DNA from 2 places in the Corallincola holothuriorum genome. Region 1 is predicted to be linked to the other one. Evidence: predicted binding sites of a transcription regulator. Region 1 holds the regulator's gene; the other holds the start of a gene.
The links. Region 1 encodes sigma-54, which starts transcription at its own class of promoters, with help from an activator protein. Its sites were predicted from a motif close to GTTGGCACGNNNNTNGNNT; they were not measured.
Positions count from the first base shown of each region.

Region 2: a site for sigma-54 is predicted at 13,502-13,520, ahead of DU002_RS06550 (S8 family peptidase). Genes of this name have one in related genera too.

Region 1 is NZ_QPID01000005.1:59,269-74,890, reverse strand. Features, by position in the region: gene DU002_RS09480 (calcium/sodium antiporter) at 1-669, shown strand, start outside; gene kdsC (3-deoxy-manno-octulosonate-8-phosphatase KdsC) at 711-1,268, shown strand; gene lptC (LPS export ABC transporter periplasmic protein LptC) at 1,265-1,825, shown strand; gene lptA (lipopolysaccharide transport periplasmic protein LptA) at 1,815-2,345, shown strand; gene lptB (LPS export ABC transporter ATP-binding protein) at 2,349-3,074, shown strand; gene DU002_RS09455 (RNA polymerase factor sigma-54) at 3,164-4,660, shown strand; gene hpf (ribosome hibernation promoting factor) at 4,692-4,979, shown strand; gene ptsN (PTS IIA-like nitrogen regulatory protein PtsN) at 4,988-5,437, shown strand; gene rapZ (RNase adapter RapZ) at 5,434-6,306, shown strand; gene DU002_RS09435 (HPr family phosphocarrier protein) at 6,312-6,590, shown strand; gene mgtE (magnesium transporter) at 6,687-8,045, shown strand; gene pmbA (metalloprotease PmbA) at 8,107-9,492, opposite strand; gene yjgA (ribosome biogenesis factor YjgA) at 9,585-10,112, shown strand; gene DU002_RS09415 (Ig-like domain-containing protein) at 10,136-12,979, shown strand; gene tldD (metalloprotease TldD) at 13,102-14,550, opposite strand; gene DU002_RS09405 (carbon-nitrogen hydrolase family protein) at 14,550-15,377, opposite strand; gene DU002_RS09400 (YhdP family protein) at 15,374-15,622, opposite strand, start outside.
Region 2 is NZ_QPID01000003.1:232,217-247,838, reverse strand. Features, by position in the region: gene DU002_RS06620 (alpha-amylase) at 1-682, opposite strand, end outside; gene DU002_RS06615 (DUF2780 domain-containing protein) at 822-1,289, shown strand; gene msrA (peptide-methionine (S)-S-oxide reductase MsrA) at 1,363-1,908, opposite strand; gene DU002_RS06605 (aspartoacylase) at 2,250-3,140, shown strand; gene DU002_RS06600 (GNAT family N-acetyltransferase) at 3,130-3,633, shown strand; gene DU002_RS06595 (glutathione S-transferase family protein) at 3,651-4,265, opposite strand; gene DU002_RS06590 (endonuclease/exonuclease/phosphatase family protein) at 4,395-5,273, opposite strand; gene DU002_RS06585 (DUF885 domain-containing protein) at 5,273-7,033, opposite strand; gene DU002_RS06580 (YecH family metal-binding protein) at 7,219-7,461, shown strand; gene DU002_RS06575 (YhgN family NAAT transporter) at 7,592-8,194, shown strand; gene DU002_RS06570 (putative signal transducing protein) at 8,191-8,502, shown strand; gene DU002_RS06565 (YjaG family protein) at 8,506-9,084, shown strand; gene DU002_RS06560 (efflux RND transporter periplasmic adaptor subunit) at 9,197-10,270, shown strand; gene DU002_RS06555 (efflux RND transporter permease subunit) at 10,267-13,362, shown strand; gene DU002_RS06550 (S8 family peptidase) at 13,666-15,622, shown strand, end outside.

The sequences.
Region 1 (15,622 bases):
CTCAAACGTGAGTTCCCGCTCTTGCTGCTAATCACGTTTGGTGTCAGTGCGATGTTTCTCGATCTCAACCTCAGCATCATTGATGGTTGTTTGTTAGTTGCCGGTCTGATTGCATTTACTGGTTTGATGATGCGTATATCGATGCAGGAAGCCAAGGCTGGAGATCCCCTGATTACGGAGGCTGAAGCAGAGATCCCAAGCGATCTTCCCACAGCCAAAGCCATCTTGTGGCTGGCCATTGGACTTCTACTGTTATTAGGCAGCAGTGAGCTACTCGTCACAAACGCGGTTGAACTGGCCCACTATTTTGGTGTCAGTGATCTAGTCATTGGCTTAACGATCATCGCCATTGGCACCAGCTTGCCGGAGTTAGCCGCCAGTGTGGCCGGCGCCCTGCGAAATGAAGGCGATTTGGCACTGGGTAATATTATCGGTTCAAATATCTTCAATTTGTTTGCTGTACTTGCCATGCCAGCGCTATTGGCACCAGGTAAAATAGACGAGCAAGCCTTGTATCGCGATATACCGATAATGATTGGGTTAACGGTGTTGCTGTTCATTTTTTGTTATGGCTGGCGTGGTAAACGGATATTGGCCAAATGGGAAGGCGGCCTATTAGCTGCCTGCTTTATCGGTTACCAGATCCTTTTATTCAGTAACTTACGCTAAGCTTGGCTATAGCGCACCAAAGAAGCATGTTGAGAGAAGTGATGACAGAAACCGTTCAGACACTTTATGGCCATGTTAAAGCCGACATCTTGGCAAAAGCAGCGCGAATTCGACTACTGATTTGCGATGTTGACGGCGTGTTCTCCGATGGCCGAATTTATCTTGGCAACGATGGCGAAGAACTGAAAGCTTTCCACACTCGAGATGGGTATGGCATTAAAGCACTGCAATCCTCAGACGTCGCGGTTGCCGTCATCACAGGTAGACAATCGAATATCGTTGAACAGCGCATGACCGCTTTGGGTGTTGCTCATATTTTCCAAGGCCAAGATAACAAAGTGCAAGCATTCTCCAGCCTTCTTACCACGACCAACTTAACGCCAGAGCAGTGCGCTTATATTGGCGATGATCTGGTTGATGCCCCGGTGATGCAACAGGTCGGACTCGCCATCAGCGTGCAAGATGCTCACCCCATGCTCCATCGCTTTAGCCACTATAAAACCGTGATCCCCGGTGGACGAGGAGCAGTGAGAGAGGTGTGCGATCTAATTTTGCAAGCACAAGACAAATTAGAGACAAGCCAAGGTTTGAGCATATGAACCGGGTTATTCTTTTTACCGTCATACTGTTTGGGGCTGCCATAGGGCTCTACTACTATCAGAGTTTGCTAAAGTCCGAGATCGATATTAATGCGGAGAATCAGGGACAACAGCGGCCTGACTATACGGCCAAAACACTGCGCAGCAGGATTTACAACCAAGAGGGTCAGCTAGAGAATCAAATCTGGGCCAGCAACATGAAGTATTACAATGGTTCGATGACTCTCACGCAATTTGATGCGCCCAAGTTAGTCGTCTACCCAAGCGGTAAGCGTTCTGGTTGGACCTTAAACGCAAGCCATGGTGAATTAGAGCAAAACAACCTACTGCGTTTATCAGAAGATGTTGTGATCACCATGCTAACAGCACAGAATCAAACCAATACCTTACTGACAGATTATGTTGACATAGACCTGACAACCAATGATGTCAGCAGTGATCAACCAGTCACAGTAAAAGGGCCTGGCTACCGACTCGATGGAGTTGGATTAAAGGGCAACGTCGAACAAGAGCACATCGAAGTGCTAAATGATGTAAAAGCGACCTATGAACCTTAAAAATAGATTCACCTTCAGCTTAGTCGGCTTATTGCTGACCACATCGGCTTCCCTAAGCGCCGTTGAAAGTGACTTTAATAAAGAAGTCCGCGTGGATGCAAAACGCCAAAGTATCGATATTCAAAAAGGCATTATTTCCTTCTTTGACGACGTCACGGTAAATCAAGGCACATTACAGATCTTTGCCGACACTTTGCAGGTTGAGCAATCCGCGGGCGCAGGAAAAGAGGTGCTCATCGCAGTCGGTAAACCAGCGAAGTTCAGTCAGGTCTTGGAAAGTGGTCAAAAAATGCATGCCGAAGCTGCAGAGATCCGTTACCGATTAGCAGATAACACTATCCAATTAACTGGTGCAGCGGTACTGACGCAGCAAGACAGCGTCGTGAAAGGCGAAACTATTCATTACGATATCGCCAAACAAAAAATGGTCGCAGAAAGTGGCACAGATAAAGATGATCGCGTGACAACCATTTTTCTCCCCGAACAGCTGCAACAACAGCTCGGCGAAAGTAAGGAATAAACCATGGCGACATTGAAAGCCAGTCAATTAGCCAAGAGCTACAAAGATAGACAGGTAGTTAAGAATGTCTCTTTAGCGCTGAATGATGGCCAAATAGTTGGCTTATTGGGACCGAATGGGGCCGGTAAAACAACCACCTTCTATATGGTGGTTGGACTGGTACCCAACGATAAAGGGCGCATCACGATTGACGATGAAGATGTGACCCTTTCACCCATGCATATCAGAGCGCGCAAGGGGATCGGTTACCTGCCACAGGAGTCCTCCATCTTTCGTAAACTCAGTGTCGCTGACAACATCATGGCAGTACTGCAAACCCGTCCAGAGTTAAGCCGGTTACAGCGCACGGAAACCTTGGAACATCTGCTAGAAGAGTTTAGCATCACTCACATAAGAGATAGCTTAGGTATGTCACTGTCAGGTGGTGAACGCCGTCGAGTAGAGATAGCCAGAGCGCTGGCTGTGGAACCTAGGTTCGTGCTGCTGGATGAGCCTTTCGCTGGCGTAGACCCTATCTCAGTCACAGATATAAAAAAGATTATTCAACACCTAAGAGACCGTGGTCTCGGTGTATTGATCACTGATCATAACGTGCGAGAAACACTCGATGTGTGCGAATATGCTTATATCGTTAGCCACGGAGAGTTAATCGCCGAAGGAAAACCGGAACAAGTGTTAGCCGACCAAAAGGTACGAGACGTATATCTCGGGGAACAATTCCGGCTATAGTGTAAGTAACCAGCGTTGATACATCGGGCTCTTTTGAGTGCCGATTAACGATGACAGCAACAGCATTATTTTAAATGTCACGGAAGTAGATGAAACCGTCATTACAGTTACGTTTAGGTCAGCAACTCACCATGACGCCGCAATTGCAGCAAGCAATCCGGCTATTGCAATTGTCGACGCTCGACCTTCAGCAAGAGATCCAAGAAGCGCTGGATAATAATCCGCTACTCGAGCAAAACGAAGCGGAAGAAACCAGTGAGCAAGTTAATGGTGAAAGCCATACCGCGACTGACAAGCTGGAACAAACCACGGCTAATGCTGAAAATAATCAGTCGGAAGAGCGCGAAGATGCAGCCATGGAAACATCTGAGGCGCTCAACCAACAACAAATCAATGAAGAACTGCCTACCGATACAACCTGGGATGACCACCTTTCAGCAGCGCCCGTTTCAGGTTCCTCGTTCAGTGATGACGCCGACTTTACCTATCAAGGCGAAACCACAGAGTCGTTGCAAGATCATCTGGAATGGCAGATGCAATTAACCCCGTTCACAGATGTCGACAGAGCCATTGCGACATCGATAATCGATGGGATTGATGAATCGGGTTACCTGACGGTCACCGCCGACGATATTCTTGCTTCTTTAGGGCAGGAAGATATCGAACTTGATGAAATAGAAGCGGTCATTAAGCGAGTACAACTGTTCGACCCTATTGGCGTAGGTGCCCGCACATTGCAGGAGTGCCTGCTGGTACAACTCAATCAGTTTGCCAAAGAGACACCTTGGCTAAAAGAGTGCCGCCAGGTTATTGGTCAGTATATTGACCTGCTAGCCAGCCGGGATTATCGCCAATTGATGCGCAAGACCAAACTGAAAGAAGACCAGCTACGTGAAGTTCTGCGGGTGATCCAGTCGTTGAATCCGCGCCCCGGCAGCGCAGTGATCAGCGGTGATGAGCAATATGTAATCCCCGATGTGTCGGTAATGAAAAAAGCTGGACGTTGGGTGGTTGAGCTAAACCCTGACTCGGTACCCAAGCTGAAAGTAAATCAGCAATACGCAGCGATGAGCCGGACGGTAAAGAACACTACTGACAGTCAATATATACGCTCTCATCTGCAGGAAGCGAAGTGGTTCATCAAAAGTCTGGAAAGTCGTAACGACACCCTACTCAAGGTCGCCAACTGTATCGTACAGTTCCAACGCGACTTCTTTGAGTACGGCGATGAAGCGATGAAGCCAATGGTACTCAATGATATTGCCTTAGCGGTTGATATGCACGAGTCCACCATCTCTCGGGTAACCACACAAAAATATATGCATACCCCGCGGGGTATTTTCGAACTCAAGTATTTCTTCTCCAGTCATGTCAGTACTGAAAGTGGCGGAGAATGTTCTTCAACGGCAATTAGAGCGTTAATCAAGAAACTTGTGGCGGCAGAAATCCCTAATAAGCCTTTGTCAGATAGCAAGATTGCTGACCTACTGGCAGATCAGGGAATTCAGATAGCGCGGAGAACCATTGCGAAGTATCGGGAATCCTTGTCTATTCCACCGTCAAATCAGCGAAAAAGCCTGCTATAGCAGGCAATAAAACTAAATAAGGATGAGGTCTATGCAAATCAATCTTACCGGCCATCATGTAGAAGTAACAGACTCTCTGCGAGAGTATGTCGACGGAAAATTTAGTAAATTAGAGCGCCACTTTGACCACATCAACAATGTCCACGTGATCCTCAATGTTGAGAAATTAACCCAAAAAGCCGAAGCCACACTGCACCTAAATGGTGGAGAGATCTTTGCGAATGCAGAGCATCGTGATATGTATGCAGCTATTGACTCGTTGATCGATAAACTCGATCGGCAAGTAATAAAACACAAAGAAAAGCTAAATGCTCACTAGAGATGTCTATGGATATATCATCCATACTTAGCCTGGACTGCACCCGAAGTGCAGTCCATGGTTCAAGTAAGAAACGAATATTAGAAATGGCCAGTGAATTGGCAGCCAAACACTTGCCAGAACATGGCCACAAAGCCATTTTCGAAAGTATTCTAGAACGTGAAAAGAAAGGCAGTACCGGTATAGGTAACGGCATTGCCATTCCCCACGGTAGGATCACTAACGCCAATAAAGCAGTCGCCGTGTTATTGCAGTGCGATGAGCCTATCGCCTTTGATGCAATTGATAACAAACCGGTGGATCTGATTTTCGCCCTCTTGGTTCCAGAACAGAGTTGTCAGGAACATCTGAAGACCTTGTCGGCTATCGCCGCCAAATTGTCAGATAAACAAGTCCTCAAACAGCTCCGTTGTGCCGCTAACGATCAACAATTATACGAAATTATCACCGATTCATGACCAGCACTGACGTGGCCGCAAAACCCAAACTAACGATTGTCAGTGGCCGCTCAGGCTCAGGCAAAAGTGTTGCGCTTCGCGTATTGGAGGATTTAGGTCACTACTGTGTCGACAACCTGCCGGTAGCCATGCTACCGACACTGGTTGCTCAAGTAAGTGGGCACTATAGCGATATCGCCGTCAGCATTGACGTCAGAAACCTGCCCGAAGACCCTCATACGCTGGAAACAATTCTCGACCTTTTATGTCAGCAATGCCGCTGTACGGTTCTGTTTATGGATGCGCAGCAAAGTGCATTGATCCAGCGCTTTAGCGAAACTCGACGGCTCCACCCACTCTCCAAACATGGTGTATCTCTGGAGCAAGCGATTGAAGCAGAGCAGCGCTTACTTGAACCGCTTATCTCCCGTGCCGATCTTCAGATAGACAGCTCTCAGTTGTCGATACATCAGCTCAGCGATCTGGTGCGAGAACGGTTACTAGGCAATGCTGATCGCCATCTGGTTTTAGTATTTGAGTCCTTTGGCTTTAAATACGGTATTCCGCAAGACGCTGATTATGTGTTTGATGCACGATTCTTGCCCAACCCCCATTGGGAACCAGAACTACGCCCCATGACCGGATTAGATGCCCCTGTTGAGCAGTTTTTTAGCCGCCAACCTATCGTGGCCAAATTCATCTGGCAGATAAACAACTTACTCAATACCTGGTTGCCACATCTGGAACTGAACAATCGAAGCTATGTAACCGTCGCTATCGGTTGCACCGGTGGACAACACCGTTCTGTGTTCATTGCCGAAACATTGGCAAAACAGTTCAAAGAGTTACGTAACGAAATTCAGATCCGTCACCGAGAACTAGGTCATTAGTCTTTATGACACAACGCATTGAAAAGAAACTACTGATAAAAAACAAACTGGGTTTGCATGCCCGCGCAGCAACCAAGTTAGTCATGCTGGTCAACAAATTTGATGCCGAAGTGATGATTGAGCATCAAGGAAAATCCGCTTCCGCCGCCAGTGTCATGGGACTGCTGATGATGGAAACCTGTATGGGGCAAGAGATCCAGGTCGTTGCCGAAGGGGATGAAGCACAGCAGGCATTGGATGCTGTTGAGTCCCTGATCAATGACAGATTCGACGAAAACGAATAATCCTCACCTGTTAAAGAAAAATTCTCTCTATTTTTCTGGTTGTTACGATACAATTCCGCTATCGAACTTTTTTAATCGATTGGAGGGCTTAAGGCGATGGCTGAAACTTTAGAGCAAGACCTTACCCAACAAAAATTAAAAGAGGTAAAAAGTGCCCTAGATAGCGGCATGTTTATCCATGTTCGCCGCATTTTGCAGGAGATGGATCCTTCTGATGTCGCCCTTCTGTTTGAGTCAACCCCCACTAAGGGCCGTGCGGTCCTATGGCAGCTGGTCGATCCTGATCTGCATGGCGAGATCCTCGAAGAGCTGTCGGAAGATGTAAAAGACAGCATTATCCGCTTAATGGACCCGGAACTGGTCGCTGCGGCCACCGAAGGGATGGATACCGATGACTTAGCCAACCTGTTACGGGGTCTCCCAGACAGCGTCTATCGCGAAATTTTGGCACAAATGGACGCGCAGGACAGGCACAGGGTTGAAGCCGCCCTCTCCTATCCTGAAGAGACCGCTGGCGCGATCATGAATACGGATACCGTCACTCTGCGCCCTGATGTCACTGTCGATGTGATATTGCGTTACCTGCGTTTGAAAGGCGAACTGCCAGAAGCCACCGATAACCTCTATGTGGTTAATCTTCGAGACGAGTTACTTGGGCAAGTTTCACTCACCACCTTAGTTACCGCCAACCCCAGCGCCACCATTGCCGATGTGATGGACACGGGGGCAGAAAAGATCCCTGCAGACATGGAGGAAACGGAGGTTGCCCAGATGTTTGAACGTTACAACTGGATCTCCGCGCCCGTGGTTGATGACCGAGGTGTCCTGCTGGGCCGTATCACTATTGATGATGTCGTCGACATTATCCGCGAGGATGCAGAACACTCAATGATGAGCATGGCGGGTCTGGATGATGAAGAAGATACCTTTGCTCCAGTCCTCAAAAGTACCAAACGACGTACAGTATGGCTGGGGATCAACCTCCTGACCGCACTCATGGCGGCCTTTGTCAGTAACCTGTTTGAAGACACCTTAGCGCAGATGGCCACATTGGCCGTATTGATGACCATCGTTCCCAGCATGGGCGGGATCGCCGGCAGTCAGACCCTAACACTGGTGATCCGCGGCATGGCATTAGGCCACATTGGTGACAGCAACTCGCGCTGGCTGCTAGGCAAAGAAGCATTAATCGGGCTGTTAAATGGTCTGATCTGGGCACTATTGATCGCCGCAGTAGTCGCAGTATGGAAACAGGATATTAGAGTCGGGGCGGTGATCGCGTTTGCCATGTTGGTGAATATGGTTTGTGCTGGAGCCAGTGGTGTAATGATCCCACTGCTAATGAAGCGAATGAATATCGATCCTGCACTGGCCGGTGGCGTGGTGCTCACCACCATTACCGATGTCGTCGGTCTGTTCGCTTTCTTGGGTGTTGCCACCTGGTTATTGCTCTAGCCGCTAGAGGCAGCGTTACCGACAAAGGCTGCTGCCAACAGCCTTTGTCATGCATAGCCGATTAGTTACCCGCTACCCGCATGTTCTCCAGCAGAATAGAGCCTGAGTGCATCGCGCCGCGATAATCGACATCGTTACCCACTGCGACGATCTGTTGGAACATATCTTTAAGATTTCCAGCGATAGTGATCTCTTCCACCGGGAACTGGATCTCACCATTTTCGACCCAAAAGCCAGCGGCACCACGGGAGTAATCACCAGTCACTATGTTGACGCCCTGCCCCATCACTTCTGTCACCAACAAGCCTTTGCCCATCTTTTGCAACAACGCTTTTTGATCACCATCGGTACTGGCCACTTGCCAATTGTGGATCCCGCCAGCATGGCCGGTCGACGCCATTCCCATTTTGCGAGCCGCATAGCTGGTCAACAGATAGCTCTGCAATACACCATCACTGATAATATCGCGTTCAACAGTGGCAACCCCCTCCGAATCAAATGGACTGCTACCAAGTGCCCTTGGCAAATGCGGACGTTCGGTGATATTGAAAAACTCAGGGAATATCTTCTCGCCCAGCTGATCCAGCAGGAAGCTGGATTGACGATAAAGGTTACTGCCAGATATAGCGGCTACCAGATGACTGACAAAGCCACCCGCCATCTCGGGCGAAAACAATACAGGCACACTGCAGGTATCCAGTTTGCGGCCACCAAGGCGCTCGACGGTCTTGCGGGCGGCTTCCTCGCCAACCTTTTCTGCACTCCATAACGCTGCCGGATCTCGGGCGACAGAATAACCATAATCTCGCTGCATCTGTTCGCCTTCAGAGCCGATCACCACACAGCTCAAGCTATGTCGCGAGCTTCGATAGCCATGCAGAAAGCCATGGCTATTTCCGTAAACCCGGGTGCCATTGTGCGTACCAAAAGTGGCACCATCACTATTGACGATGCGAGGGTCATGGGCCAGAGCAACCGCTTCTGCACGGCTTGCCACCGCAATCGCATGTTCCACATCCATCGCTTGTGGGTGATAGAGATCCAGATCCGGTACCTCTGTCGCTAACCAGCTTTTATCAGCAGGACCATTACAGGGGTCTTCAGACGTATGACTTGCGATATGTACGGCTGCTTTCACCGCCTGAGACAACGCCTCTTTACTGAGATCAGAGGTAGATGCAGATCCTTTCTGATGCCCCATATAGACACTGATCCCGAGCGCACCATCCTGGTTAAACTCCAGCGTATCGACCTCACCTTTGCGCATCGACACCGACAACCCCTGTTGACGGCTGATAGCCACTTCGGCACCACTCACGCCTTCAGACTTAGCCAACGCCAAAGCATCTTCCACGGCTTGCTTTAATATGGGTAACTGCTGTTCAAATTCGTCCTGCTGCACAAAAATTCCGCCATCTGAGGTATCGTTAACCTCATAATACTGCAATCGGCCTCAACTCTCAGCTTCTGACTGGATAGATCAGTGATCCATGTGGTATAGGTTACTCATCTTCCTTAAAAAAACAGTTCAATATCTTCATGGGTAAGACCTCAGACAAAAATCAGCCAGACGAAGAGCTGATCTCAAAATCTCAGCAGAAGCGAGAAATGCTTGCTTTACAAAAACTGGGAGAACAGTTGACCACGTTAAAGCCAGCTGATTTAGCCAAAATCCCATTAGAAGAGTCACTGGCTGATGCAGTGAAACTGGCTGTACGGATCCGCAACACTCGAGAGGGCTATCGCCGCCAGCTGCAACTGATTGGTAAGCTGATGCGCCATGCCGATGCCGACGCGATCCGCCAAGCGATCGAACAACTGAACAGTGTCCATCAGCAGGGAAATGCGCTCTTTCATCGCCTGGAAAAGTGGCGTGACGAGTTAATTTCCGGTAGCGATGAAACCATTAACCAATGGATGGCTGACTATCCACTCAGCGATCGGCAACGACTGCGCCAGTTCGTTAGACAAGCAAAGAAAGAACAACAACAAAATAAACCACCGAAATCAGCCAGAGAACTCTTCCGCTATCTGCGGGAGCTGGCCGAAGCGAGTGAAGATAAATAACAATCAAATAAGGCCCGGGCAATATGATAAGCAAAGCACTTTCCCGTTACCTGTTTACTCTGTGTACCCTACTTTCTTTAGTCGCCTGCAATGGCAGCTCCGGCGATGGCGACTTTAACGAATTCAACCAGCTTGAGTTAACCCTCAGGAACAGTGAAGGTGATAGCACAAATACTCTGACCGCTGGCGAAACCGCTTGGCTTGAAGCGAAAGTGGTCGATGTGTATGGCGAAGGGATCGACGGCCAGATCGTCGATTTCAGCAGTTCGTTAGGCTCTCTCAGCGCCAGCTCAGCCCTCACCGACGGTGGCGGAAAAGCCAGGGTGCAATTGCTAACCACCGGCGTCACCGGGGCCGGCACTCTCACCGCGAGCACCACACTGGAGTCCGTTGATGGCAGCAGCGAAGAGACCCTTACTGCATCAAGTAATTTTCAGGTCAACGCCAGTGGCGGTACAAACGAAGCATTACAACTCACCATCCTTGCCGATGACTGCCTGTCACCGACCTCACCAAGTTTTGTCGCTGGTAGCAGCTTTTGTTTGCAAGCCAGCCTAAGTAACGATGATGGTCCCGTTGTCGATACTATCGTCAGTTTCAGCGCCCCTTTGGGAACCTTGGCCAGCGATTCTCGCCTGACCGACGCCAATGGTATCGCCAACGTTTTAGTAAGCAGTGATGACACCAGCGTTGGTGCAGCAACCGCAACGGCAACGACTGGTGAGCTTAGTGAGCAAGCTGTTTATGAATTCACTTCCACTGGTGATATCGGCGGCGGTGAGAGTCCTAGCCTAGCAATAGTGATGCTGGATAGCGGCACGCCGGTGAATAGATTTAATGCCGGCAGCAACGTACAGCTACGGGCAACCTTGTTAGATGGCGAGAGCCAACCGCTGGAAAATCAGGTGATCAGCTTCACTGCAGGCTTAGGGACTTTAACCCCCTTCACCGCCCTAACCGCAGCGAACGGTCAGGCGGAAGTGACGCTAACCGGAACGGACACCGATCTCGGTGCAGATCAAGCGATAGCCACAGTATCAGTCGACGACTTAACGCTATCTGCCAGCCTCAGCTATGAGATCCTTGCTCGTGACGCTATCGGCGACGGCGACACCATATTGCTAGGATACTGGCCTGACAAAGCCGATCCGGCCAGTTTTCAAAATGGCGTGGTTGGTATAGCCACTGACAGCATCAGTGCAGGCGGTACCGTGGGTCTCACCGTAGATTTAGTTGAAATGGCGGACGATGGTAGCCTTAGCGCCCTATTGGAACCTGCGACAGTCAGTTTTACTTCCGGCTGCTCAGCAGATGGTAAAGCCAGCTTAGATGCCACCGCACAAACCATCGCAGGACGGGCACAAGCGACTTTTCAGGATCAAAGCTGTGCCAGTGGCGGCGAAATCAGTGACAGCTTACTTGCCACTGTCAGTAATAGTTCAAGCACGCTGAACGCTCTGGCAACCCTCACCATTGAAGCAGAAGCCCTGGGCTCAATTGAGTTTGTCTCCGCTGAGCCCGAGCAGATCGTACTCAAAGGTACCGGTGGACAAGGCAATCAGGAAAGCTCAACCGTCACTTTTTTAGTCAAAGGCAGTCAGGGCTCGTTACTACCACAGCGTCTAGTCTGCTTCAGTCTGGATACTCAGGTTGGGGGCTTAAGCCTAAGCCAACAGTCAGGACTGACTAACTCAGAAGGTCTGGTTACCACAAAAGTGCAATCAGGGAATGTGCCGACGCCGGTAAGGGTCACCGCCCAAACACAACAGGATGCCACCGCTTGTCCACTCACAGGCAATGACATCATACAGAGCCAATCAGATCTATTGACCATAAACACCGGGCTGGCAGAACAAAGCAGCTTCACTCTGTCCCCTGACATTCTCAACCCAGAAGCATGGCGCCATAACGGCGAAACAGTGACCTTAACTGTCTGGTTGGCTGACAGTTTCAATAATCCGGCCCCAGATGGCACAACGGTTAACTTTACCGCAGAAGCAGGTCAGATCACCCCAAGCTGCCAAACGCTATCTGGCAGTTGCCAAGCCACCTGGACCAGTACTGATCCACGCCCAACCGACCATCGCGTTACCATTCTGGCATCAGCCGTGGGTCACGAGACTTTCTTCGATAACAACGGCAACGGCATATTTGATGAGGCTGACGGCACCGCAATTGCCGCTGGCGCCTCGGTCAACGCAGGCTTTAGCCAGCCCGGCGTAGTCACAGGGTTTGTCGATATGAGCGAGGCTTGGCGAGATGATGACGAAAGCTTCATCAGAGAAACTGACGAGCCTTTCTTAGACTACGCAAATAGTGGCGGCTTCAACCTTGCCGATGGCCTGTTTAATGGCCCGCAGTGTTCCGGCAGCCTATGTGGCAGTGCCGACGCCGGCAACAATAAACTGCATATTCGCCGAGCGATCGTATTAATCATGTCGGACTCTGCAGCCAATTGGGAACTGGACTATCTCAATGGTAGTTTTGATGACTCAAGCACCCAACAGCAAGGGGCTGGCAACACTGGTGTAATTGGAGCAAGCGGCGTCACTTTGAACGCAGGCGCAGCGGCCAACTTGAGTTTTCACATCGGTGACAGTATGGATCAGATACTCCCTGAAGGAACAACCATCGTAGTCGCCAGTGACCAAGGCGACCTAACCGGCACCACCAACATCACCGTCGCCAACAGCCGTGGTACCGCCATTGGCTCAGCAGATAGCTATAGAGACACGGTCAGCTTTAGCCTGCTAAATACTCTCGCACCGGGTGATCCCACTGAGGTTGGCTTTATCACTGTCACCATCACCACACCAAAAGGACTGGGTATGGTGCTACAGGTGCCGCTAACGATGACGGGGCTCTAACCTTCACCCTGCGATAATCACAATAAAGCCCAGCAAATGCTGGGCTTTATGTTTAACGAGATAGCATCGATTGATGTCTTGCAATCGAATCTAACGATTCCTGTTCACTTAGCATCTGGTCACTAAGCTGTTCCGCCGACGGTCAGCTGATCCAGCTTAATAGTTGGCTGCCCGACGCCGACGGGAACACTTTGACCATCCTTACCGCAAACACCGACCCCTTTATCCAACGCCAAATCGTTTCCAACCATAGAGATCTGTTGCATCGCCTCTGCACCAACGCCTATTAATGTGGCACCTTTAATTGGCTTAGTCACTTGGCCGTTTTCGATCAAGTAGGCTTCGGACGCAGAAAACACAAAACGACCGGAAGTAATATCTACCTGACCACCGCCAAAGTTGGGGGCATAGATGCCACTCTCAACCGACGCGATAATCGCTTCCGGCGTATGCTCTCCCGGCAACATATAGGTATTTGTCATTCGCGGCATCGGCAGGTGGGCATAAGATTCCCGGCGACCATTCCCGGTAGGCTGCTCGCCCATTAAACGGGCATTGAGCTTATCTTGCATATAGCCTTTGAGCACACCCTCTTCAATCAAAGTGGTGTACTGTCCCGGTGTACCTTCATCATCAATAGATAATGAGCCCCGACGTCCTGCCATGGTGCCATCATCAACAACGGTGCATAGCGGACTGGCGACTAACTCGCCCACCTTACCAGCAAACGCTGAGGTACCTTTACGATTAAAGTCACCTTCCAGACCGTGCCCCACCGCTTCATGCAATAACACGCCGGGCCAGCCGGCACCAAGAACCACGGGCATGGTTCCCGCTGGCGCATCAATGGCGGCTAAATTCACAGTCGCTTGCCTTACCGCTTCTCTGGCATAGCCTAAGGCGACTTTTACAGCGTTGTCGGAGGCTAAGAACATCTCATAGCTACCGCGGCCACCACCGCCCGCCGAGCCACGTTCACGCCGCCCATCCTGTTCTGCCAGAACGGTACAATTAAGTCGAACTAAAGGGCGGTAATCTGCGGCTAAAGTGCCGTCAGAGGCCGCCACCAACACCTGTTCATAAACCCCAGAAATAGACGCAATCACCTGCTTGACCCGCGGGTCCATGCGTCGAGCTTCCGCTTCCATCTCATGCAGTAAAGCGATTTTGGTTTGTTCATCCCAACTATTAAGCGGGTCTTCAGCAGGGTAAAGCGGAGCCGCTGCCATCGCTTTAAGGGCAACACAGGGCTCTGCATGACTCGCGCTACGGGCGATGCCGCGTGCTGCAGTTGCTGCGGTTCGGATCGCTGAAGGGGTGATCTCATCGGCATAGGCGAAGCCGGTTTTCTCTCCTTGCACCGCTCGGACACCGACGCCACGTTCAATATTAAAGCTGCCCTCTTTAACAATGCCATCTTCTAACATCCAAGACTCATGGCGACTGGACTGAAAATAGAGATCGGAAAAATCCAGAGGCTGCTGATGAAGAAATGCGAGCGTTTCTTCCAATGTGGCGATGGTGATACCTGTCGGCTCAAGCAGATGTTGCTGCGCCAATGCAATAGACATTAAGACTCCTTACCCCAATGACAATGAAAGCGGGCATGTTGCGATACCGGCATGTTACTACGGATACGTGCCATTTTCTCACTATCCATGGCAACACTGATCACCCCTTCCCCTTTCTCCAGCTCGGCTACCACCTCGCCCCAGGGATCGACAATCATGCTGTGACCAAATGTCTCGCGCCCATCCGCATGCACGCCACCTTGATCGGCGGCCACCAAATAGCATTGGTTTTCAATAGCTCGAGCACGGATTAACGTATGCCAATGCGCCTCTCCTGTGACCTGCGTAAATGCCGCAGGTAACGAGATAACATCAGCGCCTTGCTGCCGCATCCAACGGAACTGTTCAGGAAAACGGAGATCGTAACAAACAGCCATCCCCAAATTGCCCAGAGGGGTTGGCACGACCGTCGGTGTGGCACCATGAAGATATTGGTCTGACTCGCGATAACGGCCAGTAGCATCATCCACATCGACATCAAACAAGTGGATCTTATCGTATTTGGCAATGGTTTCTCCGGCTGGAGAAAACAGCAAACTGCTGGCTGTCACTTGATCATCAGCGCGTAAAGGAAAGCTGCCTGCGACTAGCCAAAACTGAAACTGCTTAGCTAACGCCGCCAATTGACGCTGAATGGGACCATCGTTAGGTGACTCCGCAATGGTTTGCAGAGCCTGTGGATCTCCGCCAAAGCAAAGCACGTTTTCTGGCAACACCACCAACTGGGGGCGATGTTCCGGCAGCTTACTTAGCAATACGACTAGGCGAGCAAAATTATCTGCCGGTATCGGGCCACTGACCATTTGTACCGCGCTCAACCAGCTCATGCGGCCTCAGCCAATTTAGAGTCAGAAAGCTTACCCGTGGCATCAACGCTGCCTCCGTCAGCATCCTTTATCTCCTCAGACTCCTGCTTCTTCAACTCTTTCATCTTCACGTCTTTACTCTTGCGATCCAATTCATAGACTTTCGGCTCAGACATGGTGCCTTCAATTTTCATATTGACCTGATAGACCACTTCAACCACAGGGTCGATCACCTGAGTTAGCGCCAATACCGCCAATCCAGTGAC
Region 2 (15,622 bases), on a different contig from region 1:
CACCATTATTAAAGCGGTCTGTCATGATGAAATAAACAGACGCATTATCCCAATCGAAGTCGCTGGGCTTGGCTTTCGCAGGCTCAAGCAACAGCAGGCCGCCGCTCTCCTTGCTAGGTTGCATCGAGACTTTACCGCCCGCAACCTCTGCGGTTTGCCCTGAGTAAAAATCTTTTACCAGTTCACCGTCTTTAAAAACGCTACTGACATTAACTTCGACGGCATTGCCATCCCAGGTTCCGCAATCAACTGCAGGCGGCTTACGCACAACAGCGACTTTCTTCGGCTTACGCATTACGCTGATCGCATTGCCGCTGTCAGCTTTAGTGTCTAAGGTGAACTCATACTCACCAGGGAAGAGAATGCGAATAGAAAAATCGGTATCAGTTGCACAATCCGACACTGGCACAGGGGTTTTGAATTTGATCTTTTCGGCGGCTTCAGGACCAAATGACGTTCCGCAGGAGAACTCTTTATCCGCTAAGCGGAAATGGTAAGTACCCTTCTCCAACTCTACCGTTGCTTTGTACTTGCCTTTGCCTTTGAATTTAGCGCGATTCTCCGCTGCATAATCATGTTCAGCGATACGCAGGAAGATAGGTGTTTTTATAATCGCCTGGGCACTAGGCACCAGCAACGACGTGACAAGCGCCGCAAGCGCTAGTTTTTTCGGAGCGAACATAAGCGAGTTCCGTTAGCTAATAAAAATTAAACCCGATTTTATACGCAATTTTTATCAAAAAGTCTTATAGCTAAATCACGTTAGGTGGTTAACCTTTCCTGTACTAGGCTTAAAACGTATTTTCCAAGGAGGACATTCCATGCTCAAACGCACATTAAAAATCAGTTTATTTACACTTTTCATTCTATTACCAGTGTTTCAAAGCCATGCAGCGGATAACCCGCTGGTTGGCATGATCACGCAACAGCTGGGCGTCAGTCAGGATCAAGCCACCGGTGGTTTAGGTGCCCTACTCTCCTCTGCCCAACAGGGAATGTCCGGTGATGATTTTGCCGCCCTGACCGATGTCATTCCTGATATGAGTAGCCTGCTGTCGGCAGCTCCTTCACTGGAAGGCGCAGCAGGTGGTGGCGGTGGCCTCGCATCAATGGCAACCGACATGCTTGGTGATAGTGCAGGCAGCGATACCATCGCCCTCACTCAGGCTTTCGAGAGCCTTGGACTGGATTCAAGCATGGTCGGTCAATACAGCAAAATACTGCTCGACTTTGTTAATTCAGAAGGGGGGAACGCACTGATGCAGTCCCTTAAATCGGCGCTGCTTTAAGCCCCTAGCAGAAATGACAACGGCAGCGAAGATCGCTGCCGTTATTTGTTTAGCCCCTATCTCTGCGTCAGTACTAGCGCAGCCTTGATGCAAATCTTTGTTTGAATTTCGCCACTTTAGGCGCCACAACCAAAGAACAGTAAGGCTCGTGGCCATGCATGGAAAAATACTGCTGATGATAATCTTCTGCGGGATAAAATACCGCCAACGGCACCAACTCCGTCACGATAGGATCATCCCATTCAACCGCTTGCTGCTGGATCTCTGTCGCCGCTAACTGTTGCTGCTCGTCATCATGAAAGAAAATGGCGGATCGATACTGACTGCCGATATCCTCACCTTGACGATTAAGTGTTGTTGGATCATGGATGGTAAAAAACACTTGTAACAGTGTCGTGTAACTAATGACTGCGGGATCAAAAACAATCTGTACAACTTCCGCATGGCCTGTGTCACCGGTGCACACGGCTTTATAGCTAGGATGCTTCACGCTGCCACCGGAATAACCCGACGTCACCAGCTTCACCCCTTTTAGTTCGGTAAAGACCGCCTCAAGGCACCAAAAACAGCCCCCTGCCAATGTAGCGATTGATGAGGGAACCTGACTCTGCTCTGTCATTACGTATTACACCTTAAATATTAGCGCTTAAGTTGTTGTTGCCATCACCAAAGACACGGCAACACAAACCTGATTTATCATTAAATTCCTGACGGGAGCCGCCATAGTTAACAAACTGATACGGATTAAGTTTAACTGAAGATCGCGACATAGACAGCAGGTGATAGAGAACGGAACACATTCCTGTAACCCGCCAACAATCCGTTGTCCGCCTTAATCAGCATCACCCGAGTCACCCTACAACTTTTTTAGCCATTGTGACTGCATACCACTTCGCGACCACCGCTCTCCTTGCTAGACTGCCTCATCCAGCATAAGAGCTTGAGTGAAAGGTGGCGTGAGTGAGTGAAATTAACAAGGTGACGATTGTCGGTGGCACCCATGGTAATGAGTTTACCGGTGTCTATTTGGTTAAAAAGTGGCAACAGCAGCCAGCAGAGGTTACGCGCAGCAGCTTTACCACGTCGACCTTGTGGGCAAATCCGAAAGCACATGAACAAAACAAACGCTATTGCGATCAGGATCTCAACCGCCAGTTTACCCGAGCCCAACTGGACGACGTCAATCTAGTTGGCTATGAGCAGTCCCGCGCCAAGATTATTGACGCAGAACTTGGCCCGAAAGGTGATGCAAAGTGCGATTTCGTTATCGATCTGCATACCACCACCAGCAACATGGGACCCTGCTTACTCCTCACCCAGCAAGGCAAGATCTACCGGCAGCTAGCGGCTTACGTCAAAATGCAGATGCCAGAAGCGGTAATCTTTAGAGATGAAGATCATCTCTCCGCAGCCCAGCATCACCTGCTAGCCACAGTGGGTACCTATGGTGTCATCGTTGAAGTCGGCCCAGTGCCACAATCAGTGATCCGTCAAGATGTGCTGGAACAAAGTGCCGAATTAACCCGCCATATTCTCGATTTCATCGAACACTGCAACTTAGGCACTTTGCCCACGCTGCCGCAACAGGTTGAAGGGTATCGTTATCTAGAAAGCATCAAGTTACCGGTTGACGCCAACGGGCAGCGTTTAGGTATGGTGCACAATCATGTGCAAGATAACGACTTCAAGCCGCTCCATCCGGGAGACCCCTTGTTTATGACCTTCGCCGGTGAAACCATCACCTATCAGGGCGCTGACACCGTCTATCCGGCATTTATCAATGAAGCGGCTTATTACGACAATAACCTCGCCATGTCATTGTTAGAAAAGGTCGTCATCGATGTTGAATAAGCCAGACTCATCACTGCGTGTAGTGATTGCCGATTACCGCGATCCGACGCAAGGCGAAGCACTGCTGCAACTTCTGAACGAATATGCGATGGATCCCATGGGTGGTGGCGCCCCCATCACTGCTCATACACGAGCAAATCTCCTCCACTCACTGGCCAACGAGCCACAAGCGGTGACATTTTTGGCTGAACTAGACGGCAAATATGTAGGGTTAGCAAACTGCTTTTTTGGCTTTTCTACTTTTGCTTGCGCCAAGTTGATAAATATCCACGATTTTGCCGTTTCACCAGGCTTGCGTGGCCAAGGCATCGGTCAAGCTTTAATGGCGGCAGTGGAAAATCATGCCAGAGAGCATGGCTGTTGCAAGGTCACACTCGAAGTGCTTGAAGGCAACAAGGTAGCGCAGCGCTTATACCAGCGCTGCGGCTTTGCTGGATACGCCCTAGACCCAGAGGCGGGTCAGGCAATGTTCTGGGATAAAAAGCTGAATTAACCGCTGAAAGCCTTCGCTCAAGCGTTCACATCGGCGGTAAAAACCTCTGCTTTTGCCGCCGCACTGCGCTGTTTTAACCGGGTTAAGTAGTACTCAAGATTATCGAAGCCTGCGAGCTGATCTCGCCGATCTAACAAACCAAGCAACTGCCCCACTACGATATCCGCGACAGTAAAGCTATGCCCTACCAGATAGTCTTGGCCGACTAACTCGGTATCCAACGCTTGCAGCAAACGCTTAAGCTTTACCACAGCTGTTCCCGCCTGGTTTTTCGTGACAAATACCTGGCTCACAGCCGCATCTAACGTGCTTAGTCCAAACATCAAATAGCTCATGCAGCGGCTGCGCCCCAACTTATCGTTAGGCAACAGTTCATGGGCTGGTGTATTCGCCAACAAGTGCAAGATAATGGCGCCAGACTCATGCAACACCAGCTCGTCATCTTCCCATACAGGTACCAGGGCAAACGGATTGCGTGCCACGAAGTGTGGTTGTTGATGTTCACCTTTGGCGTGATCCAGTACCACTTCATGATATGAAACGCCCAGTTCATACAACAGCCAACGTACACGGGCTGAGCGATCAAAACGAGCAAACGAGTAGAGAGTAGGCAGTGAGTCTGTTTGGGTCACAACTTGCACATCCGATGGCAATGACAGCCCTAAGCTAACCAAGCTTGATCATGACTGCAAGTGTTTGCCAACCATCAAAGCCGCAGATCACACGGATTGATTAATAAACCAGAGCAAACACAGCGCTCATCAATGGGCGGACGGCACCTGTTTTAACCGAAGCTCGACCAGCAAACCGTTATGGTCGGAACTCTCTGAGACATAAGATGCTGCCTGCTCAACCTCGAAGCCTCGAAGCCAAAGCTGATCAATAGCAAAACCAAATATCCGTGTACGTCGATCTGGCATGGGTCTCACCGCCCGCAACTGCAACGGTTTTAGGGTCTGCCCGATACGATCGATACGTTTCTGGCGCCAGCTATTGAAATCGCCAGCCACGATCACCGGGCCACTATGCTGCTTAACCAAGGCGGCAAGTAGATTTAGCTGCTGCTGATATGCCTCGAGCTCCCAAACAAAATTGATCCCATGTAGATTCACCACCAGCAGCGACTGGCCATCATGAAGTGGATAACGATTGGCTAGTAGTGATTTCGGTACGCCGATCCAAGGCTCTGCGGTGCGCATCCCGCAAACTGCGCTAGGGCTGACCACGGCACTGGTCATCACGCCAGCGGCTAACTGATTATAAGTAAAAGCCTGTAACAGAAATGACGGCCTTTCGCCAAGGATGGGAGCCAGTTCAGCTCGTGCAACAACCTCCTGAAGTAGCAACAGGTCGCGTTGTGCGGTTAGTTCGGCCAACTCCTGCTGCCAGCCGGGTTGCTCCAATTTATAGCTATTCCACACCGCAACGCGGAGCAGCGGGCCAAGGGTTTTGCGTGAGGTCTGCATTGGAGCGGCGGCTTGCAATAACTGCCGCTCCGGCAAGCCTTCGACGCAATCACTCAACGCCTGGTGCGGTCGGTCCGGCTGCCAGTAACTCAACGCCTCCGGCACCTCGATATTAGCCAAACCACTAAGCACCCAGAGGATCAAAGTACTAATAATGGCTTGCAACGCACTCACTACTGAGCGCCCTGCAGGGAGATATAGGCAGCCACCTGTTGTTCCAGCTGCTGTAAGGTAACCGCACCATTGGCAAGCAAAGCGTCATGGAATGTACGAATATCAAAACGCTCACCCAATGTCAGTTCAGCCTCTTTACGCAGCCGCTTTATCGTTAACTCACCAATTTTGTATGAGAGTGCTTGCGCCGGCCAAGAGATATAGCGATCCACTTCAGTACGGATATTGTGCTTGGATAAGGCGGTATTCACTTCCATATATTCAATCGCCTGATCACGACTCCAACCCATGGCATGGATCCCGGTATCAACGACTAAACGGCAGGCGCGCCACGCCTCGTAGCTAAGACGGCCAAAACGCGTATAAGGATCCTGATAAAATCCCATCTCTTGCCCTAACCATTCAGAGTATAAACCCCACCCTTCACCAAAGGCTGAGAGGTACAGATGACGTCTGAATTCAGGCACCTGCTCCATCTCCAGAGCCAGAGCGTTTTGCAGATGATGGCCTGGCACCGCTTCATGCAGGGTGAGAGCCTCTAATACATAGAGCGGGCGCTTGTCTAAAGCATGGGTGTTAACCCAATAGTAACCGGGGCGATCATCACCGCTGGGACCAACATAACGACCCGTAGTGTATTTAGGCGCAATATTCGCAGGTACCGGCTCTACACCATAGGTGCGACGCGGTAGGGTATTAAAAAACGCAGGCAACGCCGCGTCGGCCTTTTTTGCCAACCAAGCGGCATAATGCAGCAACTGTTCCGGGGTTTTGGCGTAGAACTGCGGATCAGTGCGGAGAAACTCGATGAACTCAGCCAGCGAGCCAGAAAAGTTGGCATCCCGCATCACCTCACCCATTTCACTGCGAATACGCGCCATCTCCTGCAAGCCCAACTGGTGTATCTCTCCCGCCCCCATATTCGTGGTGGTGTAATAGCCGATACGATTGGCGTAGTACTGATCGCCATTTTCCAGTGCGCTCACGGCTAAGGTGTCACGCGTCGCGGGCTGATACTCTTGCATAAAAAACGTCAAATAGTCACGATAGGCAGGCATGACTGCCGTTTTAACCAACTGTCTTGCCCGCAGTTTAAGAGCCGTAAGTTGTTCGACAGGAAGATCAAGATCCAAAGTTTTCAGGGGTTGGTAGAAGTCACTCTCTACCGGATCATCAACAATAAATGCAGAAATAGTGGTTTCATATCCGGTCAGCACCGCCTTTGGCACTGTGCGCCCAGTCGCTATCCCTTTGCGCATCCAATCAATATTCTGCTGAAAATAACGGGGGATCTCAGCCAGTCGAGCCAAATAGTCCTCAACCTCCTGCACGCTGTCCATTGTGGTCATAGAGGGAAGGTGAGCAATGCCCGCATGAAAGCCATACTCTGAGGTCAACGGCATCATCTGTGCGTTGAAACGTAGCTCATCGATCTCGTTCTTGATGGCATACTGCATCAACCGCAGGTTAATTCTATCCTCGGATTGCAGTTCCGCCGACTCAGCCAGTAAATTGAACTGCTCATAATAGTCGGTCAACTTAGTACGGTGCGCAGCCAAAGCTTGCGGGGAAAGATCGGGGAGACGATCGGCACCAAGAGCACTACCGGAATAGCTTGCTAGCAGGGGATCTTGTTCAAGTCGGTACTGCCACACCTGCGCCAATAACTGCTGCAACTCCTGCTGCTCTGGTGCAGGCGCATCGCCAGTGTCACTGCAACCGGCAAACCACAATGCACACAATATAATTAAAAAACGCATCACTTTGGCTCTCTTTCTCAACTAAAAACGACGTTTCCGCCCTGTTTATTGCCCATGACTATACCGTAACAACACCTTTGTTACTCCCCGCCACGGCGATCAACCTTTAGCGGATTGCGCGAAATCAACACCATTGAGTAACGACACCGCCATACTGTTTGCTATTGCAGATATGGAATACCGATATGACCTCAATACATGGCCACAAAGTGCTGGAACTGATCTTGTCGAGCGCCCCCAATCAGTCCCTCACTGAGCTGAGACAATTAGTGATTAATAACTTCGGCGCTGACGCCATCTATCACACCTGCTCTGAGTCCGATATGGATCTGGATAGCTTGCTAGCCTTCTTTGTTGCACGAGGCAAAGTGGCAGGTGACGACGGCGCGCTAAATGTCGATGAAACCAAGATCTGCCAACACCACTAACACCAGTCCTGCTAACTTTACAAACAGCTCGATCTCCGCTTGTCATACAGGCGGGTAAGCTGGCTCGCCTGTGATATACTGAACCTCCTACAAGCTCCTGCTTTTTAATCGTTTTTAGAGGCTTCCTTCGATGGATACGCTGTCGGCAGCGGTGACGCTGTTTCTAATCATGGATCCTTTGGGCAATCTGCCCATTTTTCTCTCGGTATTGAAGAATATCGAGCCTAAACGCCGACGCGTGGTGCTGATACGCGAGCTGGTGATCTCTCTGGTGATCATGATGCTATTTCTGTTTGCTGGCAGTAGCATTCTTGATTTTCTGCAATTGACCCAAGAGTCGGTGAGTATTGCCGGCGGTATCATTCTGTTTCTTATTGCGTTGAAAATGATCTTTCCGCAGCCTGGAGGCGTAACGGGATTAGCTGTTGGCGAAGAGCCGTTTATCGTTCCGTTAGCTATTCCCTTAATCGCTGGCCCATCGATATTGGCAGCCTTACTGCTATTGGCGCATCAAGATCCCAGTCGCATGGTCGATTGGTCGCTGGCACTGGTCGGAGCCTGGACAGTCAGTTCTTTGATTCTACTGTTTTCCGGCCTGTTCCATCGTATGCTTGGCGAACGCGGCCTCACAGCAATGGAACGACTAATGGGGATGTTATTGGTAATGATTTCGGTGCAGATGTTCCTGGATGGCATCTTTGCCTACTTCGCCCACATGGATGCAGCAGGATGAGTGCATTAATGCGCCTATACCAAGCAGCAAATGCACTGGAGGCAAATTTGCTGAAGGGGATGTTACAAGCCGAAGGCTTCGACATTCAGCTCAGAGGCGAAAACCTCGCCGGGGCAGCGGGCGAACTGCCACTGTCGGTACAACAGGTCGATCTGTTCATCGTAGAAAAAGATTACCAAGATGCTCTGCGCTTGCTTAGTCGCTACGAGGGCAACGGCAAGACCGAATGGTTCTGCCACCAATGCGGTGAGAAAAATGGTAGCAATTTTGAACTCTGCTGGCAGTGTGGCCAGCCGAAATCGGAGTAATTCATGGCGAGTACAGCACAACTAAACCAACAACTACGTGAGCTGACACCATGGCAACAGCTGGCTTTCTCAGCTTGTCTGAGTGAACGCATGCTACCTAACTACCTATTATTCAGTCATGCGGTTGAATGGGGAGATGGCAACATCCTCAGGAACAGTATGAATGCGGTATGGGATGCCCTACGCAGCAAAACCACCCAGTTTAATCACGAACGGTGGCAAGAAAAATTAGCTGACCAGATCCCCGATCCTCAGCAATTCGACATGTATGGTGTTTGGCCCGCACTCGACGCCACTACCGCACTGGACACGCTATTTTGCCAATTTGCCGAGCCCAGTAGTCCGGCAGTGGTGGAGATCAGCCGTCTCAGTCGCCACACCGTAAAACAATACATTCAGCTCAGCGAAGGCGAAGAGGTTGATCTGAAAAACCACCCTTTGATGCAGTTTGAGTTTGAATATCAAGGTGAATTGGCTGAGTGGTTAAGCGACAGAGCGCCGACACAAAAAACTATCGCCGCCTTGCGGGAAGCATTTCTCACCCCGCTGGAGTCCAACTTGGGCTTGAGCCAGGAGGAATGAAACATTTCGTTGCAATTATTGCCCATAGCAAGATTGCCAGTCACTAGGTCAGATCTTCAAACTGCTGGCTGTTTTACATATTAGTAACCCAGCAACCAGCAATGGAGTAGGTATGAAACGGGTTTTATTTATTTTTATCATCGTTGCCACCATCGGCTCTGCCGTTGGTTATCGCTGGTGGTCACTCAATATGGCACCCGTGGCAGCGAAGAAGGCCAGAGGAGCCGTTGCCGTTGTCGTGGCACCAGTCAAGTCCGTGCTTTTAGAAGACAAAGTTGAAGCGCTAGCCACGGCAAAAGCGAATGAGTCTGTCGTCATTACCGCCAACGAGACCGAAAACATTGCTGCGATCTACTTTGAAGATGGGGATCAGGTCAAAAAAGGCCAGCTATTAGTTAAGCTCCGTGATGCCGAGCAGGTCGCCAACCTGCAGCTCGCTGAAGTCGCGCTGGCAGAACAGGAACGTGAATATCGGCGGATTGCAGACTTAGTAAAAAACCGCACTATTGCCGGTTCCGAACTGGACCGTATTCAGAGCTTGATTGATGCCGCCAAAGCCCGCATCGCCGCCGAACAGGCCAAGATCGATGACCGCCAGATCCGCGCACCATTTGCAGGCCAACTCGGCTTCAGACTGGTCAGTAAAGGTGGCCTAATTACGCCGGGAACCGTGATCACAACCTTGGATGATCTCGCCACCATCAAACTAGACTTTACCGTTCCGGAACGGTTTATGACATCGCTGACCAAAGGCTCGATTGTGCGCGCCTACTCAGATGCTTATCCCGACCAGGTGTTTGATGCCCACGTAGATACGATCAATCCGCGGGTGAACCCGATCACCCGTGCTATCACAGTTCGTGCACAGTTAAAGAACCAAGACTTGCAACTGAAGCCCGGCATGCTGCTCAAACTTGAGTTGATCCATGACCAAAGGCAATCACTGGTGATCCCTGAAGCTGCCATCATCGCATTAAAAGATAAGCATTTCGTATTTGTGGTGGACGCAGAGAACAAGGTCAGTCAGAAACAGATTGAAGTAGGTCTACGTAAGCCTGGAATCATTGAAGTTGTTGCAGGGCTTAGCATTGACGAGCAAGTAATAACCCAAGGCGTATTAAAGGTACGCAGCGGCGCCACTGTCACCATCCAGGAAGAGACATGGCGTGAAGGAGGCGGGGCATGATCCTCACCGATCTGTCAGTCAAACGGCCGGTCTTTGCTTCGGTTATCAGCCTGCTACTCATCGCCTTTGGCTTGGTCGCCTTTGACAAGCTGCCATTGCGTGAATACCCCAACATTGACGCCCCTGTGGTGTCAGTCGAAACCCGATATAGGGGCGCTTCAGCGGTAGTGGTTGAACGCCGTATCACCAAGCTGATTGAAGATAGGATCAGTGGTGTGGAGGGGATCAGAAATATCAGCTCCGAAAGTAAAGACGGACGCTCCTCTATCACCATTGAATTCACTGTCGAACGCGACATCGACGCCGCAGCCAATGACATTCGAGAGCGCGTTAGCCGGGTTTTGAACAACTTACCTGACGAAGCCGATCCGCCAGAAATTAGTAAGGCCGGCGCGGGGGATGACACCATCATGTGGCTTAACCTTGTGTCCGACCGAATGGATCTGTTGGAGCTCAGTGACTATGCCCAACGTTACTTAGTCGACCGCTTCAGCACCATTGATGGCGTTGCCCGCATCCGCGTTGGTGGTGGCCGTGACTACTCTATGCGCATCTGGTTGGATCGCTCAGCGCTGGCTGCCCGAGGCCTGACAGTGAACGACGTTGAAGATGCGCTGCGCTCACAGAACGTCGAACTACCTGCCGGTAGTGTCGAATCGGTGGATCGCCAGTTCACCGTGCGTGTGCAGCGCGCCTTTAATACCGCAGAACAGTTTCAGGATCTGGTACTGACTCAAGGTGACGACGGTTATCTCGTGCGTTTAAGTGATGTTGCCAAGGTCGAACTGGCCGCTTCCGAGGAGCGGCTATCATTCCGTGGCAACGGCGTACCCATGGTGGGTATCGGGATCACCAAACAATCCACTGCCAATACCCTGTCGGTAGCACGTGCGGCGCGCGCGATGGCTATCGAAGTAGACCGCACCCTGCCGGAGGGGATGGAGCTGATCAACAGTTACGACAGCTCAGTCTTTATCGAGCAGTCAGTGAAAGAGGTTTATCAAACCCTATTTATCGCCATTACGCTGGTCGTGATCGTTATCTATCTGTTTCTCGGCAGCGCGCGTGCCATGCTGATCCCGGCGCTGACGGTGCCGGTGTCATTGATGGGCACCTTTATCGTGCTTTATCTGCTCGGTTACACCATTAATATGTTGACCTTGTTAGCCTTGATCCTCGCCATTGGTATGGTGGTAGATGATGCCATCGTGATGCTGGAAAACATCCATCGTCGAATAGAACTAGGGGAATCCCCTTTAGTTGCAGCATTTCTCGGGGCACGCCAGGTCTCTTTTGCGGTCATTGCCACCACGCTAGTATTGATCTCGGTATTCATGCCTATCACCTTCCTCGAAGGCGATCTCGGCAAGCTATTTACCGAGTTCGCTGTCACCATGAGTGCAGCCGTGGCATTTTCCAGCTTAGTGGCGCTCAGCCTTTCACCGATGATGTGTTCAAAATTGCTTGTGCCGCACGAGCAGCCTGGCTGGTTAACTCGCCAGGTAGACAGAGCACTGAATAAGTTTCGTGATAACTACATCAGCGCGCTGCGCACCTCGATCCATAAACCAAGCCTGACCCTGGTATTGATTCTCGCTGCGCTGATCAGCTGTGCCTGGCTGCTTAAACAGGTACCAGGGGAGTTCACTCCAAAAGAAGATCGCGGCGCTTTTTTCATTGTTGTTAGCGCACCAGAAGGCGCAACGTTTGATTACAGCCAGAGCTACATGGACGAAGTAGAACGGCGCCTGATGCCGTTAGTAGAACGCGGCTCAGTGAAACGACTGCTGATCCGCACACCACGGGCATGGGGGCAAACCCAAGATTTTTCTGGTGGCTTTGCCATTATCGTATTGGAAGATTGGGCCAACAGGGAAAGCGCCTGGCAGCTGATGGGGGAAGCCCGAAGCAAGTTAGGTGATCTTGCTGGAATCCGCGCCTTTCCAGTCATGCGCCAAGCACTGGGTGGCGGTACCGGTAAACCGGTACAGTTTGTGATTGGCGGTAGCGACTATGATGAACTGGCTCGCTGGCGTGATCTGCTCATCAACGAAGCAAAAAACAACCCCGGCTTAATCGGTATCGACCACGATTACAAAGAGACCAAGCCACAGCTGCAGGTACGCATAGATACCGAACGCGCAGGTGATTTAGGCGTATCAGTGGAAACCATAGGTCGTACATTGGAAACCATGTTGGGTAGCCGTATCGCCACCACCTTCCAACATCGTGGGGAAGAGTATGATGTGATCCTCGAAGGTAACCGTGAAGATCAAAGCGCGCCAACGGATATGACCAATATCTATGTGCGCAGTGATTACAGCAAAGAGCTGATCCCGCTATCTAGTTTGGTCAATATTGAAGAGTTTGCTGACGCTGGCAACCTGAATCGCTACAACCGTATGCGCTCAATCACTATTGAAGCCAATCTGGCAGACGGCTACACCTTAGGCGAAGCACTGAGCTATCTGGATGAGCTGGCTTATCGGGTGCTGCCCGGTGATGCGGTGATCAGCTACAAAGGCCTATCCCAGGATTATCAAGAATCAGGAGCCTCGATCTACTTTGTGTTTATGCTGGCACTGATTGTCGTCTTTCTGGTGTTGGCAGCACAGTTCGAAAGCTATATTCACCCCATTGTCATTATGTTGACCGTGCCTTTAGCCATGATGGGCGCCTTGATTGGTCTCTATCTATTTGGCCAGTCGCTCAATATCTATAGCCAGATAGGTATCATCATGCTGGTGGGGCTGGCCGCGAAGAACGGCATCCTGATCGTTGAGTTTGCTAATCAGCTACGTGATCAAGGAATGAATTTTGATGAGGCCTTGCTGCAAGCATCCGGCCAGCGCCTGCGTCCCATTCTAATGACCGGGGTAACCACCGCCTTTGGTGCACTGCCATTGGTGTTGTCATCCGGTGCCGGTAGCGAAACCCGCTTTGTTATTGGTGTAGTGGTACTCGCTGGCATTTTGATCGCCACACTGTTTACCCTGCTCATTGTGCCTGTGATGTATGCACTATTGGCCCAACACACTAGCTCACCAGATGCGATCAGCCACCGCCTGGAACAAGAGTTAAACAAACCCTAACTCATGCCTGTCGACAAGAAGGCGGCTCCAGCTTTGCTAAGCCGCCTTTTATTTGTCACCCTCTCCCCCAACCAAGATTGTCACAATTATTTCACAAAACCAGAATAAGATTTTCCTTATAAAACATCATGTTATTTACTTTTGCATAACATTTGCATAATAATGCGGGACATTTTGTGACCAGTCGTTCAGCCGGGCAGTCGGATGACTCACACAAGAGATGCTCGCCCGGCCGTTTGACAATGGATTAACAGAAGTCTGGACACATAACCCAGTCACTTAACCATTGTAAAGGCAGTAAAAATGACGCAGCACAGTTCCAACAGCAAAAAGCGTTCACTACGTAATATGCTGTTTATATCAGCCACTTTTGTTTTCTCCGCATTTAGCACATATGCGGTGTACCAAAATCATCAAGCGGTCGACGTTACCGCCCCCACCAGTCAAGTACTGATCCAGGGGAAAGACACTGAACAACTCGCCAAACTGGTGACTGATCTTGGCGGCAAAGTCACTCACCAGTTGGATGTGATCAATGCAGTGGGTGCGGAACTGACGCAGCAACAGATAAACGCCCTGAGCCAATCCAGTCTGGTAAGACGGATCCAGGCCAATGGCGTTGCAACACTGGACTCGGTAACGGGTTGTGGTGTCACAGGCGACCATATCCTGAAAATTGAGCAAGACCATATCAGCTGGTCATTGTTCAATATGGGAAGCGAGCCAATTACGCTGTCGCAAATCGATTTCAATTGGCCGGAAAGCTATGGGCAACTGACCAGTATCACTTTTGGTGACCTGTTATATGAGGAGCTGGATGAAGCCGAGATGCCAAGTGGCAGTTTATTGCAAACCTCAGAGCAGATGTTGTCAACCGCACTGGCGCGTCAAATCCCTAGCGATGGTCAAGTCAACCTGCAACTCAATTTCGTCAATAACGAACCGCTATACAACATCGCTGAGCAATCCGACTTCCAGCTGATAGCTGGGTTTGCAGAAGGTTGCGAAACCAAATTAGTTACCGGCTATGACGGCTTAGATAACAGTGTCGAAAACAGCTATTACACTCATCCTATTGATGCCGACCAAGTCCATTCCGAAGGCAATACAGGTGCCGGAGTCACTGTTGCCGTTATCGATTCGGGAATTTGGTCAGCCAATAGCGGTTTGGGTCAAAACACCCAACTGGAAAGCCGTATTCTAGCCACTTATGATGCCATTCAGGATCTCGAAGGCAGCGCATTAGATGAGAATGGTCATGGCTCCCATATTGCTTCAATGATCGCCAGCAGCCTGGAAAGTACAGCCGAGGGTGCCTTTACCGGCGCGTACCATGGTGTGGCTCCCGATGCAGATTTGGTTATTGTTAAAGCGTTTGATGTCGAGGGCAAAGCCACTTATCTGGATGTTATTCGAGCGATTCAGTTCGTCATCGACCATAAAGATGAGCACAACATACGCGTGCTCAACCTATCATTCAGTGCTCCCCCCTCCTCTTACTATTGGGACGATCCAATCAACCAAGCGGTGATGCAGGCCTGGCAAGCCGGTATTTTCGTTGTGGCAGCGGCTGGTAACAACGGTCCAGAGGCGATGACCATAGGTGTGCCAGGTAACGTACCTTATGTGATGACGGTCGGCGCCGTCAGTGATAACTATACCCCCGATGATATCTCCGATGATTTTCTTGCTAGCTTCTCATCTGCAGGGCCGACCCATGAAGCGTTTGTGAAACCAGAAGCCGTAGCACCCGGTGGACATATGTTGGGGATCGTTGAACCAATCACAGCACTGTCACAACAATTCCCGCAATATCAGCTTGGCAATCATTTGATGGTATCGGGCTCATCACAAGCCGCCGGCGTAACATCGGGCATTGCCGCACTTTTACTAAGTGCCGATCCCACATTAACGCCAGATACCGTAAAATGCCGGCTGATTGCGACATCGGCTTTTGCTGTAGATGACAATGGCGAACCGATTTATAGCGTGTTTCAGCAAGGTGCTGGTTACCTAAATGCCAAAAATGCGATTGAAAGCGAAGCGCAAGATTGCGCGAATCAAGGTTTGAATATAACTGCAGATATAGCTGATACCGAGCACTTTCAAGGCCCAGCTTTTCAAGACGAGCAAGGCCGGTTTGGCATAAACGGTTCAGACTTGCCACTTTGGCAAGCAACAAACCAATGGCAAGTAACAAACCAGTGGCAGGTAACAAACCAGTGGCAGGTAACAAACCAGTGGCAGGTAACAAACCAAT